2 regions of the Pseudomonas sp. GW821-FHT02H06 genome follow, and region 2 is predicted to be linked to the other one. Evidence: riboswitches for the same ligand, from Rfam matches in the RefSeq annotation. Region 2 holds a riboswitch; the other holds the start of a gene.

Region 1 (7,171 bases), on a different contig from region 2:
CGCTGTGCCAGGCCAGGTCCTTGAAGCTGATTGGCCGGCTGATGATGCGCCCGTCCAGTTCCGGCAGCGCGATGTGCATCGCCAGGTCGCGGGGGCCCAGCCCTTGGGCGCTTGCCTGCCAGGCGGGTTCGTTGTCCTGGGCGCAAATGGCCTGAATGACCGGGATGTCTCGGCGAAACGGCCGAACATCTGGCGCTTCCGGGCTGGATTGGGCGAAGCCGGTGGTGTTGAGAATGACCTCGCAATCAACCTCGTCGAGCCAGTCCTGTATCGCGCTCATGCAGCCGGCTTCCTTCAGGCTGGCGACGGCAATCGGCAACGGGTTCAGGCCCTGGGCCGACAAGCGCTCGCAGAACACATCGATGAAGCCGGTGTTGGCTGCCTGCAGGTGGGAGCGATAGAAAAGCACGGCCGCGACCGGCTGATCGGCGCGCCAGTCGGCCTGCCAGCGGGCCAGGTCGGCGTTGGCGTTCTGCGGGTGATAAATCACGGTGCGCGGCAGGGTTTGCGGCTCGGCCCACGGGTAGTCGCCACCCAGCCAGCGTGTGGCGATGAAATTGAACAGCGCCAGCGCGTTGTGCTTGCCGCCCTGACGCAGGTAATGCCAGAGACGCTCGCGGTCTTCGACGGATTCCGTGCTCAGGCCGCTCAGCTCGGGGTCTGGCCGATCACAGCCCGGGACCAGAATCAGCTTCACGCCTTTCGCGGCCAGCTCCACCAGCCGCTCGACGCCGTAACGCCAGTAGCCGATGCCGCCGTGCAGGGAAATCAGGATGACTTTCGCGTGGCGCAGCACCTCGTCGACGTACAAATCCACCGACGCATGGTTTTGCACCTGCATCGGATTGGCCAGGCGCAGGCTTGGGTAGCTATCCGGCAATTGCCGCGCGGTTTCAGCCAGCAGCGCCAGATTCGAGTCGGCGCTGCACAGGATCACCAGCTCGGCGGGCGTCTGGCCCAGGTCAGCGATGCTGTCGTCGGGGACGAAGCCGCCGGGCTGTGTACGCAGCAGGTGCATGGTTAGCCTTTTATGCCTGAGACTGCATCGCGCAATTGCGCTTCAAGGACGCCGGCGTCCAGTTCCTGGCCGATCAGCACCAGGTGGGTTTCCCGAGCTTCGTCTGGCTTCCAGGCGCGGTCGAAATGCTTGTCGAAACGCGTGCCGACGCCTTGCACCAACAAGCGCATGGGTTTGCCGGGAATGGCGGCGAAGCCTTTGACACGCAGGATGCCGTGCTGGACGACGGCCTGGGTCAGCGCGTCGAGCAACAGCGATTCGTCGGCCTGGGGCAGCGTGATGGAAATCGAGTCGAAGGCGTCATGGTCGTGATCATCATGATCGTCGCCTTCGTGGTGATCGTGGTGGGTCTTGCGCCCGTCGATGTGCAGCTCGGATTCGGCGCCCAGGCCCAGCAATACGCTGATCGGCAGCTGGCCCCGGTTCGCTTCGACGATCTTCACCGCCGGCGGCAGTTCTTCGGCGACTTCGGCACGCACGGCGGCGAGAGCATCCGCGTCGAGCATGTCGGCCTTGTTCAGCACGACGAGATCGGCGCTGGCCAGTTGGTCGGCGAACAGTTCGTGCAGCGGCGATTCGTGATCCAGGTTCGGGTCAAGCTTGCGCTGGGCGTCGACTTGGTCCGGGAACGCGGCGAAGGTGCCCGCGAGCACGGCCGGGCTGTCGACCACGGTGATCACGGCGTCGACGGTGCAGGCGTTGCGAATTTCCGGCCACTGGAAGGCTTGAACCAGCGGTTTCGGCAGGGCCAGGCCCGAGGTTTCGATGAGGATGTGATCGAGGTCGCCGCGACGGGCGACCAGTTCCTGCATCACCGGAAAGAACTCTTCCTGAACAGTGCAGCACAGGCAGCCGTTGGCCAGCTCGTACACACGACCGACGGCTTCTTCTTCGGTGCAGCCGATGGTGCATTGCTTGAGGATGTCGCCGTCGATGCCCAGTTCGCCGAACTCATTGACGATGACGGCGATGCGCCGGCCTTCGGCGTTGTCGAGCATGTGCCGCAACAAGGTGGTTTTGCCCGAGCCGAGAAAGCCGGTGACGATGGTGACAGGGAGTTTGGCCAGTGTTTTCATCGGTTGCCCTCAGGCGTGCGGCGGGGCAACGAGGACGAAAACAGCGCAGGCCGGTGGAAGCAGGCGCGCGGTTAAATTCGCCACCGGATCACCCCGCCCGGTTGTAGTGGAATTCCTCGGCCGCTTGCAGGCGGTCCGATTCGAGGCAGGTCTCCTGGCTCACGGCGGCCGGTCGCTGACAGGCATCATCAGGCGACTGGCATTCATTGCGCCTTCCCGCTCGCGCAGTGGCTGTGCAATGAAGCTGTCCGTTTACAGTTGCGGGGGCAGCTGCGGCTTGAAACCGCATTCCCTTCTTAGCGCCGGTGGCCTTGGTAGTTGATAAAGGCGCCCGGCGAACCTCAAGTGCGCAAGGCTACGCAGTGACTGGAGGCCGGTCAATCGTGCTTTGCAATGAGTGCCGCGCCAATTGACGCACCGATCGCTGCATTGATTGACGCATCGGCTGAAGGGCCGATTGACGAGCCAAACAGCCCGTGGTCTGCTACACACCTTGTTACGGGTGCCCTTCACAGGGTGAAACGGGAAACCGGTGCGTACAGACCTTCGGGTGTGTATCAGTCCGGTGCTGCCCCCGCAACGGTAAGCGAGTGAAGAGTCAGATCCACTGTGTCGGCATCGATATGGGAAGGCGATTCTTGAAGGCACGTCGGCTGTAACGGCTGATGCATGTGCCCCTCGCGAGCCCGGAGACCGGCCCGATAACGCACCATAACAACCCGCGGTGGGCGGGCGCTGTTGATCACTGCCGGCCTTCGTCTGCGGTGTCTTCGCGCCTTTCCGTCCGCTGAATCCACTTCAGAGGGAAGCGCCATGTCCATCAGCACACCCCGCCAGACGTCCGGCACCAGCACAAACACCACAACAGCCGTGACCGCCACCCAAAGCCAGCGCCTTGTCGCCGCCGTCAGCGCGATGTTTCTCGGTGCGTTTCTAGTGTACTTCGCCGGTTTCTCCCACATCGATGCGGTGCACAACGCGGCACACGACACCCGTCACAGCTCCGCCTTCCCGTGCCATTGAGACCCGCCGCCATGTTCAAGCGAATTGCGCAAACGGCCGGGTTCACCGGACTGCTCGCCGCCCTGCTGTTGACACTGCTCCAAAGCTTCTCGGTGGCGCCACTGATCCTGCAGGCGGAGACCTACGAAAAGGCCCCGGCTGCCGAGATGCACGAGCACGCCGAGGGTGCGATGGCCGGCCACGTCCATGACGCCGAAGCCTGGGAGCCGGAAGACGGCTGGCAGCGCGTGCTGTCCACCACCGGCGGCAATCTGGTGGTCGCGGTCGGCTTCGCCCTGATGCTGGCGGCGCTGTACACCCTGCGTACGCCGACCAGTGCCCGCGAAGGCGTGCTGTGGGGGTTGGCCGGTTATGCGGTGTTCGTGCTGGCGCCCACTCTTGGTTTGCCGCCCGAGCTGCCCGGCACTGTCGCGGCGGATCTGACCCAACGGCAGATCTGGTGGGTCGGCACCGCCGCCTCCACGGCTGCAGGCCTGGCATTGATAGTGTTTGCACGGCACTGGGTGTTGAAGGCCTTGGGCGCGGTGATCCTGGTGGTGCCGCATATCGTCGGCGCGCCGCAACCGGCGGTGCATTTGGCACTGGCGCCGGAAGCCCTTGAAGCGCAATTCAAGATCGCGTCGCTGCTGACCAATGCGGTTTTCTGGATTGCCCTGGGCTGGATCAGCGCTTGGTTGTTTCGGCGCAATGAAGCGACCGAGACGCACGTCGGTTTGAAGCCTGCTCTGTGAATGAAGTGCGCGATCGGCCGCTGTGGGTGGTCGGTCTGGGCTGCCAGCGCGGCTGTTCGGCGTTGGAGCTTCGACAGTTGATGGAGGATGGGTTGCGGGAGGGTCGTCTTGAGCTGAAAGACGTTGCCGCCCTCGCCTCCATTGACGGCAAGTCGGCTGAGGTAGGGCTGCTGGAACTGGGTCATGAGCTGGGGCTGACGATCGGGTTTTTCAGCGCGGATGATCTGGCGGCTTACGAGGCACAGCTGACTTACCGTTCGGACATCGCCTTCGAACGCACCGGCTGCTACGGCGTGGCAGAAAGCGCGGCGCTGGCGATGGTGACACGGTTGACCGGCGCGCCCGCGACCTTGGTCATCCCCCGCCGAAAAAGCCCCCACGGGACCTTTGCTCTGGCAACCGCAATCTTGTAGGACCGGCCAACCCTTGTAGGACCGGCTTTAGCCGGGAAGACGTCAGTAGTCACACCGCAGATTTTGATGGTGTGCCCTAGGGCCCCTTCCCGGCTAAAGCCAGTCCTACAAAGTCAGACCGAGTGCGCTCAGGGAGAATGCATCCGACGAGCCACTGCTCAAATGAACTCCAATCAGGACACCCCATGACTGTTTTTTTCATCGGCGCCGGCCCCGGCGATCCGGACCTGATCACTGTCAAAGGCCAGCGGCTGATCCGCTCCTGCCCGGTGATCATCTACGCCGGTTCCCTGGTGCCTGAAGCAGTGCTGGAAGGTCATCAGGCGATCCAGGTCACCAACAGCGCTCCATTGCACCTTCAGCAGATCATCGAGCTGATGAAATCCGCTCATGCACAGGGCCAGGACGTGGCGCGTGTGCATTCCGGCGATCCGAGCCTGTATGGCGCGGTCGGCGAACAAATCCGCTGCCTGCGCGAGCTGCAGATCCCCTTCGAAATCATCCCCGGCGTCACCGCCACCGCCGCCTGCGCCGCGTTGCTCGGGACAGAGCTGACGCTGCCGGACATCTCCCAGAGCGTGATCCTGACCCGCTACGCCGACAAAACCGACATGCCCGAAGGCGAAAGCCTGGGCGATCTGGCACGGCACCGGGCAACCATGGCGATCCATCTGGGGGTCAATAACCTCGGCAAGATCGTCGCCGAGCTGACGCCGCACTATGGCGCCGACTGCCCCATCGCCGTAGTGCATCGCGCCAGCTGGCCCGATCAGGATTGGGTCACCGGCACACTGGCAGATATCGAGGAGAAGGTGCGGATCAAGGGATTTCGTCGCACCGCGCTGATCCTGGTGGGTCGGGTACTGGGCAACGACGTGTTCAGCGAGTCATCGCTGTATCGCGCGGGCCATGCCCATGTGTTCAGGCCCTAGCGTGCGCCTCTAGACCTTGGCGAGCGCCCACAAAAAAGCCCCGAACTCGTCGGGGCTTGCCTGCAACACCATACTTCCTGGAATCACACGTTGACTCAGTAGTACGCGTTTTCTTTCTGGGTGTGGTCGGTCACGTCACGCACACCGGTCAGCTCGGGGATGCGCTCCAGCAATGTGCGCTCGATGCCTTCCTTGAGCGTCACATCTGCCTGACCGCAACCCTGGCAACCACCGCCGAACTGCAGAATGGCGACATTTGCCTCATCTTCTTCCACCACCTCGATCAAGGTCACCTGGCCGCCGTGACTGGCGAGACCCGGGTTGATCTCGGTCTGCAGGTAGTAATTGATACGCTCGTTGATCGGGCTGTCGGCGTTGACCATCGGCACTTTGGCGTTTGGCGCCTTGATGGTCAGTTGACCACCCATGCGGTCAGTCGCGTAATCGACAACGGCGTCGTCCAGAAACGCTTCGCTGAACGCGTCGATCCAGGCGGTGAAACTTTTCAGGCCGATGGCCGTGTCTTCAGGTTTCTCTTCGCCCGGCTTGCAGTAGGCAATGCAGGTTTCAGCGTATTGGGTGCCAGGCTGGGTAATAAACACGCGGATGCCGATGCCGGGGGTGTTCTGCTTTTCCAGCAGATCGGCCAGGTAATCGTGGGCGGCATCAGTAATCGTAATAGCGGTCATGAAAATTCCTCGCAGACGTGGGGCGCAGTTTACGCCAATCAACTGCGCCTGACAAAGCCCTAGTGTTTTAGTCAGGTAAGCGGTTCGCCTCGACTAAAAACCCGTCATGACAGAGCTGCTTCCTTGCTCGCCCTTCTCTGATCCAGCCAGCCCTTCATGCGTCGGTACAGGCCCTTCTCAATCCACTCATAACTGAGCCACGCCCCCAGGGCGATGACCGGAACACAGACGGCGAACACCACATACGGATTAACGCCATAACGTTCGCTCACCAGCCAGCCCGCGTACAGCACCAGCACGTGGAGCAAATACACCGAATACGAGCAATCGCCCATGACTTTGAGAAGGCGGTAGTTGCGCAGATAGGGTTCGAGGGAGATGCACGCCACCACGATCACCGCGCTCGGCAGGCCCCAGTTGATGATGCGAGGCGCCGGTTGCAGGTGGTCGATGGTGAACAGCGCGGCGCCGATCGCGATCAATGGCAACCACAACCGCTCGCTGATCCAGCCCCGGCGATACATCACGCCGACGAAAATGCCGAGCAGGAATTCGTAAACGATGTCATTGGCGTAGAACCGGCTGACCAGCCCCGACCGACCCAGCACATCGGTAATGGCGAACAGCGCCGCCGCCAGGATCAACGGGCGCAGCCGTTGCTGAAACAGAAAAACCATCGAAAACAGCACGTAGAACAGCATCTCGTAGTTCAGCGTCCAGCCCACGTTGAGAGTGGGATAGAGGCCGTAACCGCCGGGATTTTCCGAAGGGATGAACAGCAGCGACAGCACGAAGCTCTGCCAGTCGACCACCTGGTGGGGCAGCAGCGGTTGGGCGACCACGACCAGAAGACCCATCACCAAGGTGTACAGCCAGTACGCCGGGACGATACGAATAACCCGGTTGAGCATGAAACGGCCGGCGGGGATGTCCTTGTCCACGGTTGACAGGTAGATGACCAGACCGCTGATGACAAAAAAAATGTCGACGCCGACCGCGCCTTTTTCAGTGAAAAAGCGGCCGACGGGCCCACTCGGATGGAAGTCGAAAAAAATCTGCATGAAGTGGTGACACACAACAGCCCACGCGGCGAGTGCCCGCAGGGCCTGAACCGAAATCAACATCTGCAACCTCTTGCTTCGTCTGGATTGACCCCAGGCGCCATACCGGCAAGGCACGGCGTCGGAGAGCGACTCACAGGGTCCGACTTCGAAAATTGCAAAAAGGTTCGGCGCCACTGACGGGCTGCATAATGGCTGCACGCCATGTCCAATAAGGGTTTCCCCTTT
Region 2 (7,171 bases):
GGGCCGAGCCGCATGGATGCGGCGAGAGCGCCGTCAGGGCATGGATGCCCGTTCGGCGCGGGCCCACGGAGCGAGACCGGAGTGAAGGAACCCTGACGAAGGAAGGGCCCAACCAGGAGCAGGCACCCTTGGTTACTTGGGGTGCTTTTCCAAGCAACTCGCCGAAGGCGAAACATTCTGCCCCCAGGCAGACGCTCTTGATCCTGGCGCCCTCAGCCTCAACACCTTAGCCCCGTCAAACGGATCAACCAACCAATGCCCCCGCACCCCAAAAACCTCACCCAATAGCTCCGGCGACAACACATCAAAGGGCGAACCCAACGCCACCAACCGCCCGCCGTCCATCACCGCCAGACGATCACACCCCAGCGCCTGATTCAAATCATGCAACGCCACCACCGTCGTCACCGGCAAATCCTGCACCAACCGCAAAATCGACAACTGCTGCTGAATATCCAGATGATTCGTCGGCTCATCCAGCAACAACACCTGCGGGCGCTGCGCCAAAGCCCGCGCAATATGCCCCCGCTGCTGCTCCCCACCCGACAACGTATGCCACGCCCGATGCCCCAAGTGCTGCAAACTCACATCCGCCAGCGCCTGCGCCACAATCCGGTCATCGTCCGCGCCCCACGGCGCCAGCGCCGACAGCCACGGCGTACGGCCCAACTCAACCGCCTGCAACAGACTGATCGAATCACCCGTCTGCGCGTGCTGCTCCACCACCGCCACCTGCCGCGCAATGTCCCGCCGACTCAGCGACGACAATCGCTGCCCGCCCAGGCGAACATCGCCCTGAGACGGCGACTGAATCCCCGCCAGCAACTTCAGCAGCGTCGACTTCCCCGAGCCATTGGGCCCGACAATCCCCAGGTTCTCCCCCGGCCGAATCGCCAGGCTCACCCCACTGAGCAGCGACGCGCCCTTGACCGAATAACTCAGGTCACTCCCTTCCAGCATGGTGCCGGGCACCTCCTGACGGGCGTTCATCGAGGACGATTCCCGCGGACCAGAATCATGGCAAAAACCGGCGCGCCCACCAGCGCCGTGATGACCCCGATCGGCAACACCTGACCCTTGATCAAGGTGCGCGACAGCACATCGGCGGCAATCATGAACAGCGCGCCAATCAGGGCGCTCAAGGGCAACAACCGGGCATGACGCACCCCGGCCATCAGGCGCACCGCGTGGGGAATCACCAGCCCGACGAAGCCGATGGAGCCGACGATCGACACCATCACCGCCGTCATCAGCGCGGCGGTGAGAATCAGCACGGCCTGCACCCGGCGTACCGGAATGCCCAGGGACGCCGCTGAATCGCTGCCAAAGGTGAACGCATCCAGCGCGCGCCGATGCCACAGGCACACCAGCAAGCCGAGCACCACGACCGGCACCGACAGCGCCACCGACGACCAGCGCACGCCGCTGAGATTGCCCAGCAACCAGAACATGATCCCGCGGGCCTGCTCGGCATTGGCCGACTTGGTGATCAGGAAGGAGGTCAGGGCATTGAAGAGCTGGGACCCGGCAATGCCCGCCAGGATGATCTGGCCGGCAGCGGTCTGGCCCCGAGAGGAGCGGGCGAGCAGGGCGACCAGCGCGAAGGCAGCAATCGCCCCGGCAAACGCGCCGGTGGACAGGGAGATCGTCCCGGCACCGATGCCGATGATCGCCACCAGCACCGCGCCGGTCGAAGCCCCGGCGGAAATGCCCAGCAAGTAGGGATCGGCCAGCGGGTTGCGCAGCAGCGATTGCAAGACCACGCCCGACACGGCGAGCCCTGCGCCGCAGGTGGCGGCCACGATGGCCCGGGTCAGGCGGTAATTCCAGACGATGCCCTCATCGATGGGGTCGAGGGGATAGCCTGTGGCCCACAGCTTGTTCGCCAGCACCTGAACGATCACCGGCAGGCTGATCGACGTCTCGCCGATCGCCACGCCCGCCAGCACCGCCAACGCCAGCAACGCGGTCGCCCAGGCGCCGTGGCCGAACATTCGGACGATGCTTGAGCGAGGAGTACGGAGCGAGGTCATTGGGGGTGAATGGCCTGGGCCAGTTGCTCGATGCCGTCGAACAGCCTGACGCTGGACTCCATGGCGCTGGCGTCCATGATCACGATGCGATTGTTTTTCACCGCATCCATATTCCGTGTGACCGGGTCCGAGCGGAGGAAGGCCAGCTTCTTCTCGTGATCGTCCGCCGGGAAGCGGCGGCGGTCCATGCGCGCGATGACCAGCACGGTCGGGTTGGCCTTGGCGATGGTTTCCCAGCCCACGGTCGGCCATTCCTCGTCAGAGTCGATGACGTTACGCATGCCGAGGGTGTCGAGCATGAAGTTGGGAATGCCCTTGCGTCCGGCCACGTACGGATCGACGTTGATGTCCGGGCTGGAAAACCAGAAGACCGCCGAGACGGGCGGGTTGGCATGGGCGTTCGCCTGCGCCACAGCCCGAGCCATTCGCGCCTGGTAATCCGCGATCAACTGCTCGCCACGGTCCTGCACGTCGAAAATCTGCGCCAGCTGCCGCAGGCTTTTGTACAGCGTGTCGATGCGGAAGGCTTCGAGGCGCGTGCCGTCGGCGCCGACCCGGTTGTTCTTGCCCTCGCAATCGGACGGCAGGATGTAGGTGGGGATGCCCAGGTCGCGGAACTGCTCGCGGGTGCCAACGGCGCCCTGTGGCCCGACCATCCACTCAAACTGCACCGGGACGAAATCCGGGCGTTTGCCGATCACCGATTCAAAACTCGGCGCGTTGTCGGCCAGACGCTCGATGCCGTCGTTGAGGGTTTGGTACTGCGGTAGAACGGGATTGAACCACAGCGACGTACCCACGACGTTCGGGCCCAGGCCGAGCGCATACAGCATCTCGGTGGCGGCCTGGCCAATGGTCACGGTTTTCTGCGGGACGTGGGTGAAGGTCAGCGCTTGGCCGCAGTTGTCCACGGTCAAGGGGTAAATCGTCGACGCTGCGAGGGCGGCAGTGGGCAAGGTCAGGGTGACAAGCAGGGCGGCGAGGCGGCGCAGCGGCATGAACAGCGATCTCCAGATAGCCTGAATGCTTGGCGAAGCAGGCGCTGGAAAGTCCATCCCGACAGACGCCCCGGAAAAAAGGGCGAGCTCATGGTGCGCGCACGGCACGCGAACGGGAGTCCTTCCCCGGACACCCCGCCGGTGAATGAATATGCTGGCCGGCAGGTCTCCTGACTGGCGCTTCATCGCCGTGCTTCGGCCTTCCCGGGGTGACCCAGTGGCAAACAGGAAGCAGGGCTCAGCGCCTACAGTTGCGGGGACAGTTCCCTTTCAGCGCGCAGCACGCGCCTGGGGATTCCCTATTAATTCCGAGCGGAAACCGGCGGCGGGGATACTAAACGATTCGGTGGGGAGAGGCGAATGCAGCGACAGTGTGCCGGAGATGTATTGACACCTCGCAGTAACTGGACGGACGCAACACCTGTGGGAGTGGGCTTGCTCACGAAGAGGCCAGCACATCCGCTAAATCTTCTGCGGCTGGAATGCAGTCTTCGCGAGCGAGCTCGCTCCCACAAGGTATGTGTTTGCAGCGCCATCGGCGTGAGCTCAACACCACCGGCTTAGAGCTTAAACGGCCAACCCACGATCTTCTTCGGCCGTGGCGTCGCATAGGTCCGCACTTTCGAGGTCTTCAACCCCAGACGCACCAGTGATTCCGCCAGTGCCACCGCAGCGGTCACGCCATCCACCACGGGCACGCCGGCGCGGTCACGGATGAGTTGATCCAGGCCGGCCATGCCGCCGCAGCCCAGGCAAATCACCTCGGCCTTGTCCCGATTCACCGCTTCGATGGCCTGCTCGACAATGGCCTCGACCGCACGCTCCGGCGATGCCTCCAGCTCCAGCACGCTCATGCCGCTGGCCCGCACCGATGCGCAGCGCTCGTACACCCCGGCCAGCTTCAGGCGGTCTTCGATCAGCGGCACGGTGCGGTCCAGTGTCGTCACAACGGCGTATTTGTGCCCCAACAACATCGCCAGGCTGGCCGCCGCTTCGGTGATGTCCACCACCGGCACATCGAGCAATTCCTGCAAACCCTCGCGGCCATGCTCGCCGTAGCCGGCTTGAATCACCGCGTCATAAGGCCCTTCGTAGGACATCACCCGGTCCATCACCGCGATGGCCGCCAGGTAGCTTTCGAAATTGCCTTCCACCGACTCGGCGCCGAAGCGCGGGGTCAGGCCGATGATCTCGGTGCCAGGCGAGGCCACGCTGCGGGCCTGCTCGGCAATGGTCTCGGTCATGGATTCGGTGGTGTTGACGTTGACGATCAGAATTCGCATGGACAGATCTCGCGCAGAAAACAAGGCCGGGCGTCTGGCCCGGCGTCGTTGCCCACGATATCAGTCTTTCATCGGCACGGGCGCCTGCAGGGCGATGAAGCCCTGATCGCGCATGGCCTGCCAGAAACCGTCAGGCACCTGTGCGTTAAGCGCGGTGACGTCCTCGATGATCCGCGAAGGGCGGCTGGCACCCGGAATCACCGCCGCCACCAGGGGGTTGGCAAGGACGAATTGCAGCGCTGCCGATTTGATGTCGACCTGGTACTGACGGGCGATCTCCTGAATGTGCGCCACCTTGTCGAGCATCGCTGGCGACGCTTCCTGGTACTCGAAATGCTTGCCGCCCACCAACACGCCGGAGCTGTAAGGCCCGCCGACGACGAATTCGGCGTTGTGCTGACGGGCCTTGTCGAACAGCCGTTGCAGCGGTTGGTCGTGATCGAGCAGCGAATAACGGCCGGCGAGCAGGAAACCATCGGGCTGGGCTTCTTCCAGATCCAGCGTCAGTTCGCACGGCTCGACGCGGTTGACGCCCAGGCCCCAGGCCTTGATCACGCCTTCTTCGCGCAGGCGGGTGAGGGCGCGGAAAGCGCCAGTGCGGGCGATATTGAAATGCTCGATCCAGGCATCGCCGTGGGCGTCCTGCGCGACGTCGTGGACAAACACGATATCCAGACGATCAGTGTTCAACCGCTCCAGGCTCGCTTCAATGGAACGCAGCGTGGCGTCGGCGGAATAATCGGTGACGATCTTGTTTTTCAGGCCTTCGGCGAACGGGCCGCTGCGGGTCTCGGTATCGATCTCGTCGGAAATCAGCCGGCCGACTTTGGTGCTCAGGGTGTATTGGTCGCGTGGGACGCCGGCGAGGGCCTTGCCCAGGCGCTGCTCGGATAAGCCGGCGCCGTAGATGGGCGCCGTGTCGAAATAGCGAATGCCCTGGTCCCAGGCGGATTGAACGGTGGCCGCTGCTTCCTCCTCGTCGATGGTGCGGAACATGTTGCCCAGCGGTGCGGAGCCGAAGCCGAGGCGGCCGATGATCTTGTCGTGCAGACTCATGGAAGATGTCCTGTGCGGTGGGGCGTGTTGGATGTCGCGCGGTTCATGGCCCGGATCGAGCACGATGAAACCGGCGAAGCTTCTTTACTGACTGTTGATTGCCGCAGGGGTTCTTCGTAATCCGCGGCGGTGGACTTTCACATGCTCGGTGAGCGGCTATCCTCAGTCCATGCAAATCTCGCTATTTGCGGTACCTCACTGGGACCAGCTCCTGCGATTCCTCTGCGGGACCGGCTTCAGCCGGGAAGAGGCCCGTGAGTACGCCATCCATGACCAGCGAGGCCGCCGATGAGCGAGCACATCATTCATTTCCATTGCGGGGTCGATCAGGCCAGCACCGAGCATTTTCGCGATCGCTGCCTCGAAGCCCTCAGCAAGGGCGCGACCGGATTGCTGCTGAATCTGTCGACCGCCGGCGGCAGCACGGCACTGGGATTCACCCTGTACAACTTCCTGAAATCCCTGAAAGTGCCGATCCGCGCGTTGAACAGCGGCAACATCGAATCCATGGGCATCGTCATCTACCTGGCGGCTCAAGAGCGGATCGTCTGCCCCCACTCGCGTTTTCTGATCCATCCCATGAGCTGGTACTTCAATCAGAGCTCGGTAGACCACTCACGCATGCGCGAATACCTGCGCAGCCTGGACAACGACCTGCAGCGCTACGTGAACATCTATCAGAGCGAAACCGTGAGCGCGGTGCACCCGCTGGACATAGGGCGCTGCCTGTCAGCGGAGGAGAAGGTGATCCGCGCTGAAGACTCCCTGGCGTGCGGCATTGCCCATCGTGTCGAGCAATTGCAGTTTGCCGAAGACGCCGTGCACTGGACCGTCAGCGCCAGCTAAGCTCGATCCATTGAACCCGGTCGTTGTCGAGCCCTCTGACTCTATTATTGGCCACATTGAAACGAGAGGTGACTGCCATGCAATCCCATACACCTGACGCTGCACCCGTTCCGCCGCGCCCCGCTCCCCAGCCGGGTGACGAAGAGACAGGATTTGACGCCGACTTGGATCCGGGCAACGAAGACCCGGGTTCGCAGTTTGATCGGGACGCGACGGTGCCGCTGATCGATCCGGATAAATGAGGGGGGAGGATGCCGCTTACACGTGTGCTTGCTATGAGGCGTACATTGCTTTTTTGACTGATGCTCAAACAAAAGAGCGAGAGCCTTGGCCCTCGCTCGCTTCACTCAGCCGCACGTCGTTACGACTTGCCGCCTGAGCCGCCTTTCTTGCCGGTGCCGCTCGCGCCTGCACCCGATTCTTTCTTCATATCGCTTCCGGCATTGCCGCTGCCTGAAGCCTGTCCGCCTTTCTTGCCGGCTTCGGACGCTTTCTCTTTATCGTTCGCAAAATTGCCAGGGTTCGACTTTCCGGTGTTAGCCATGATCGCAGACCTCTTGTTATTGAGAAGGCGAGACAGGTGCCTCGCCTTAACTGTGAGGGGGCGTTCACGCAATGGTTTAACCCGTCGCTTGACTGGCAGACCAACGGCGGTGACGAGTGATACCCGCTGTTACATGTGCACTTCGACGGTCAGCGGCAGGTGATCGGACAGATGGGTCCACGGCCGCGTGCCGAGGATTTTCGGCTGGTGGCTGGTGGCGTTGCGCAGGTAGATGCGGTCCAGACGCAGCATCGGGAAGCGCGCCGGGTAGGTCTTCGCCAGCCGCCCCTGACTGCGCTCGAAGGCCTCATGCAGGTAGCCGCAACGCTGCAGACGCTTGTTGCCCTGAAGCTGCCAGTCGTTGAAGTCGCCGGCGATTACCACCGGGGCATCCTCGGGCAGGGAGTCAAG

Evidence for each region. Region 2 has a riboswitch for cobalamin ahead of AC07VF_RS23135 (ABC transporter substrate-binding protein). Riboswitches for the same ligand answer to the same signal wherever they lie in the genome.
Region 1: it holds a riboswitch for cobalamin, as region 2 does, so the genes downstream of both, AC07VF_RS03215 (CbtB domain-containing protein) here and AC07VF_RS23135 (ABC transporter substrate-binding protein) in region 2, are expected to answer to the same signal.

Annotation. Positions count from the first base shown of each region.
Region 1 is NZ_JBWKVD010000002.1:22,093-29,263, reverse strand. It holds gene cobN (cobaltochelatase subunit CobN) at 1-1,018, opposite strand, end outside; gene cobW (cobalamin biosynthesis protein CobW) at 1,021-2,094, opposite strand; cobalamin riboswitch at 2,222-2,453, opposite strand; cobalamin riboswitch at 2,578-2,810, shown strand; gene AC07VF_RS03215 (CbtB domain-containing protein) at 2,908-3,117, shown strand; gene AC07VF_RS03210 (CbtA family protein) at 3,129-3,848, shown strand; gene AC07VF_RS03205 (cobalamin biosynthesis protein) at 3,845-4,261, shown strand; gene cobM (precorrin-4 C(11)-methyltransferase) at 4,447-5,193, shown strand; gene nfuA (Fe-S biogenesis protein NfuA) at 5,289-5,882, opposite strand; gene AC07VF_RS03190 (acyltransferase family protein) at 5,987-7,006, opposite strand.
Region 2 is NZ_JBWKVD010000019.1:39,641-46,811, forward strand. It holds partial or broken gene AC07VF_RS23125 (ABC transporter ATP-binding protein) at 208-990, opposite strand; gene AC07VF_RS23130 (FecCD family ABC transporter permease) at 987-1,994, opposite strand; gene AC07VF_RS23135 (ABC transporter substrate-binding protein) at 2,030-3,031, opposite strand; cobalamin riboswitch at 3,175-3,370, opposite strand; gene AC07VF_RS23140 (aspartate/glutamate racemase family protein) at 3,592-4,314, opposite strand; gene AC07VF_RS23145 (aldo/keto reductase) at 4,375-5,370, opposite strand; gene AC07VF_RS23150 (ATP-dependent Clp protease proteolytic subunit) at 5,659-6,216, shown strand; gene AC07VF_RS23155 (hypothetical protein) at 6,294-6,458, shown strand; gene AC07VF_RS23160 (con-10 family general stress protein) at 6,578-6,760, opposite strand; gene AC07VF_RS23165 (endonuclease/exonuclease/phosphatase family protein) at 6,890-7,171, opposite strand, start outside.